DNA from 2 places in the Anaerobacillus sp. genome. Region 2 is predicted to be linked to the other one. Evidence: predicted binding sites of a transcription regulator. Region 2 holds the regulator's gene; the other holds the start of a gene.
What was found. Region 2 encodes LexA, which represses DNA repair genes until DNA is damaged. Its sites were predicted from a motif close to CGAACATATGTTCG; they were not measured.
Positions count from the first base shown of each region.

Region 1: the regulator LexA is predicted to act here: its motif matches at 1,253-1,266, upstream of parE (DNA topoisomerase IV subunit B).

Region 1 covers NZ_JBKBWN010000002.1:45,567-47,981, reverse strand. The annotation lists gene parE (DNA topoisomerase IV subunit B) at 1-1,171, opposite strand, end outside; gene ACK4M9_RS02300 (CoA-binding protein) at 1,449-1,862, opposite strand; gene ACK4M9_RS02295 (glycosyl hydrolase family 18 protein) at 1,954-2,415, opposite strand, start outside.
Region 2 covers NZ_JBKBWN010000005.1:23,341-25,755, reverse strand. The annotation lists gene ACK4M9_RS08120 (alpha-galactosidase) at 1-633, shown strand, start outside; gene lexA (transcriptional repressor LexA) at 751-1,374, opposite strand; gene yneA (cell division suppressor protein YneA) at 1,531-1,869, shown strand; gene ACK4M9_RS08105 (YneB family resolvase-like protein) at 1,835-2,415, shown strand, end outside.

The DNA.
Region 1 (2,415 bases), on a different contig from region 2:
CAGCTTCACGAGCTTGTGAAGCTTTAATTGCTTTTTTTACTAATAACGTGCTAATGTCAGGGTTTTCTTCTAAGAAAAAAGACAGTTGTTCGCTGACAACAGCATCTACAGCAGAGCGCGCTTCCGCAGTTCCAAGTTTACCTTTCGTTTGACCTTCAAACTGCAACTTTTCTTCCGGGACACGAACAGATACAATCGCTGTAAAACCTTCACGAATATCTGAGCCATCAAGATTTTTTTCTTTTTCCTTTAACAATGCCATTTTACGAGCATATTCATTAAAAATTCGCGTCATTGCTGTTTTAGCGCCTAATTCATGTGTCCCACCATCTTTTGTGCGGACGTTATTTACGAATGAAAGAACGTTCTCTGTGTAGGCATCATTAAATTGGAATGAAAACTCAACTTCAATCCCTTGATTTTTCCCTTGGAAGAAGGCAACAGGATGTAATGTTTCTTTATCCTCGTTTAAATACTCAACAAATGCTTCAATACCATTTTCATAGTGAAACACTTCTTGCTGATCTTCTTTTCCGGCCCTTGTATCTTTTAACGTTATTTTTAAGCCCTTTAAAAGAAAGGCTGCTTCTCTTAGGCGTTCAGTTAACGTTTCAAAATTATAGGTTGTCGTACTAAAAATTGTTTTATCAGGTTTAAAATGGATCGTTGTTCCCGTTTTCTTTGTTGTCCCTACTTTTTCTAGAGTCGAAACAGGCTTTCCACCTTGTTCAAAACGCTGTTTAAAAATAAAGCCATCTCGATTAATCGTTACTTCAAGCCACTCTGATAGTGCATTTACTACAGATGCACCTACACCGTGAAGTCCTCCACTCGTAGAGTATCCACCTTGTCCAAATTTACCACCTGCATGAAGAACTGTTAAAATTACTTCAGGAGTTGGTTTCCCCATTTTGTGCATTCCTGTAGGCATTCCGCGCCCATCATCCTGCACACTAATACTATTATCTTTATGAATAGTTACTTTAATTTCATTTCCGAAGCCAGCTAACGCCTCATCTACAGAATTATCTACAATTTCATATACGAGATGATGTAAACCTCTTGAGTCAGTACTACCAATATACATCCCCGGGCGTTTCCTTACTGCTTCAAGTCCTTCTAATACTTGAATGGCATCATCGTTATAGTCGAATTTCGCTTTTGTCGCCAAATAGATAGACTCCCTTCCTAAACTTACTCTAATTACAACGTTTTCATATAATAACAGTTTCTACTAAATATAAATATAATACGAACAATTGTTTCTATCAATATAAAAAATATAATTGCTATTCGCTCGACACTGTCCTTATTTACAATACTGCTTAAATCCTTATTTTTCAAGCTTGTTTTCCAATTAAAAAGAAAAATCCTCTTAATTACTTAAAAAAAGTAAGAGGATTTTCCTATTTTTATATAACTTTAGCCTTTTATAAACATACCTAGAACTACTTAGTTAACGCGTGCTCAACTTTAATGCAACGATCCATAATCACCGTCATGCCGTGTTCTTTTAAATAATGATAAGCTTCTTCATTTTCAACACCTAATTGAGCCCAAAAAACATTTGCACCAATTTCTACAGCTTCCTTTGCAATTTCAGGAAGAAATTCACTTCTTCTAAAGACGTTAACGATATCCACCTGTCCTTCAATATCCTTTAGTGAAGCCACCGCTTTTACACCAAGAACCTCATCAACGACAGGGTTTACCGGAATGATTTCAAAGCCCGCATTTAGCATAGCTTCGGACACCATGTATGAAGTTCGTTCCGGGTTATTCGATAACCCCACAACAGCAATGCGTTTATTGTTTGCTAATATTTCTTTAATTTCACTTCGATCAGGATTTTTAATTGTCAATGCACTCGCCCCTTATTACTAGAATAAACAACAATTTCCATTGATTTCATTTTACCTATTTGTTGGATAAAAATAAAGCAATCAAATGTTTTTACTCAACTTCTCGACTTAGCACTGAATTTAAGGCATCCCAGCTTTCATCATTGGCAAAGAAGCGATTCCATGAAGCAACTCCAGCGAGGTTATAGTCATGAACCATTTCCCCTCTTCTCGCGATCGAATCAGCGTTTTCAATCCAAATTTTAAACGTTGCTTTTTCTTCTTCGTCATAAAACTCAACATAATCTTGCCCGCTCGCATCATCAAATTCAGGTGTCAAATCCCGTTCCTCTATCCAATCTTCGACAGCACGCATACTTAACGCTTTTGAAGAAACTTCGATGTTTCCACCTTCCGTTTCTTGTTCTTTCCAAATTCTTGTATACGTTGGTATTCCAAGAATTAGTCGTTCACTAGGAATGATCTCTAACAGCTTCGTTAAATTCTTTTCAACCCATGGGAAAGAGGCGACACTACCAGCCAATGGTGATGAACCCCAATGTTCGTCATAAGC
Region 2 (2,415 bases):
AACCATCAGACGTTAAGAAGTGTTCCGTTATCAACTAGATTCAACACTGCATGCTTTGGGTTGTTGGGTTTTGAATTAAATTTATCGGATATGTCAAAAGATGCGTTGGATGAAATGAGAGAACAAATTCAGTGCTATAAAGATTGGCGACAAGTATTTCAATTTGGACGGTTTTACCGGGTGAACAATCCTACAATAGGTAGTGGGACAAGCTGGATGGTTGTTTCGGAAGATGGTTTGCGAGCAGTTGGCGGTATTTTTCAGATCCTATATAATGAGCAGAGTGCTCGAATGAAGTTTATCGGAAAAGGGCTTTTACCTGGTGCAATTTATCACTTTTACAATATGCCCTTTAAAATACCAGTAAAAGTGTTTGGTGATTTAATTAATATGTACTCGCCGGTTCATATTAAACAAGATTCAATGTTACACAACATCGTCTCAAAGTTCTACTCTTTAAATGGTGAAGTTGAGGATTATGTCATACCAGGAGACGTTATTAATGAGGCCGGTATTTGGTTGAAGCAAGGGTTTCAAGGAACAGGTTATGATCAAGATATAAGAGTCTTTAATGATTTTTCTTCAAGATTATATTTTATGGAAGTATGTAATAATTTAATAGAGAATATGTAGAAGCAAGGAGTCAGACTCCTTGCTTTTTTACCTGGATATGTCAAGCCAAATTCTTTCCAAAAACACAAAAAAGAACCAACCAAAGTTGATCCTTTTTATAATTAGACATATTAACTGTTAGTGTACCGAGCGGAATACCCCAATAACTTTCCCTAAAATCGAACAGTTTTGTAGAATAATAGGTTCCATTGAAGAGTTTTCCGGCTGTAGTCTAATAAAGTCTTTTTCTTTAAAGAAACGTTTAACTGTAGCTTCATCTTCTTCAGTCATAGCCACAACGATATCCCCGTTATTTGCCGTCGGCTGTTGCCTAACAATAACCATATCTTTATCAAAAATTCCTGCCTCAATCATACTATCACCTTGGATTACGAGAACAAAGACTTTGTCGTCCCCAACGAATTTTTCGGGAAGGGGTAAGTAATCCTCTACATTTTCATAAGCTGTAATTGGTTCTCCGGCAGTTACTTTACCGATGATAGGTACATATGAAGTATTAGGTGCTAGCTGTTCATAGCTTTCGTCTTTTAAATCAAGAACTTCAATGGCTCTAGGTTTTGTAGGGTCTCTGCGAATTAATCCCTTTTTTTCGAGGCGAGAAAGGTGCCCATGCACAGTAGAACTAGATGCTAACCCTACTGCTTCACCGATTTCTCGAACTGATGGTGGATACCCTTTTTTCCGAACTTCATCTTTTATATAATCTAAAATTTCTTGCTGCCGTTTTGAAATCTTATTCATTATGTAGCACCCCATTTTCTTCATTATCTTACCATAATTATACTTCAGTTGTATCAAATATGCAAACATAAGTTCTAAAAACAGTTGACAAGAACGAATGTTCGTTATATTATAAAAGAGAACATATGATCTTATATAAGAAAGTGAGTGTTTTAAATGGATAAAAGACAAAAGTTTTCATTCTCAGATATTAGTTATATTGCATTATTTATTACTATAATCGCTTACATGTTAATGTCTGCTCATGTTTCTGCCCAACCTAAATATGAGCATTTCATAGAAGTAGAAGTAAAAAATGGAGATACACTTTGGTCAATTGCAAGCAAATACACAGATGGAGTAACCGTCCAGTCTTACATAACGATATTAAAAGAACAGAATAATCTTAGGGATCATCACATTTATGCCGGACAAGTTCTACTCGTTCCTCAACAAACAAATAAGGATGCAGGTGTTGAAAATGAAAGCGATCATTTACTGTCGAGTAAGTACTGATAAACAAACTCAGGAAACGTCATTATCAAGACAAAAAGAGGAATTAGTATTGTTGGCAAAGAGAAATGATCTCTCCATCTTTAAAATTATTGAAGAGAAGGCAAGTGGATTTGAAATTGAGAGAGATGGAATTTTTGAGATTTTGGAAGATTTCAAGGAGAAAAGAGCGGAGGTCTTGTTAATACAAGATGATACTCGGCTTGGAAGAGGGAATACGAAAATTGCTCTAGTCCATCAATTAATAAAATACGACGTTCAAATCCAAACGATTAACGATAATGGCGAATTAAAACTTTCAGAAACTGATACGCTTGTCTTAGATATCGTAAGTGTTGTCGAAGAATATCAGAGAAAGCTTCATAATCTGAAGATAAAACGTGGAATGAATAGAGCTATTAAAAATGGCTATAATCCTTTTGAAAATTTAGGGAATACTAACGCAGGTGGTCGAATAAAAAAGGAAATTCCTATAGAAGAAATTGTTAGGCTGAAGAAAATGAAACTAACCTTTCGAGAAATAGCAGCTACCTTAAGGGGATTTGGCTA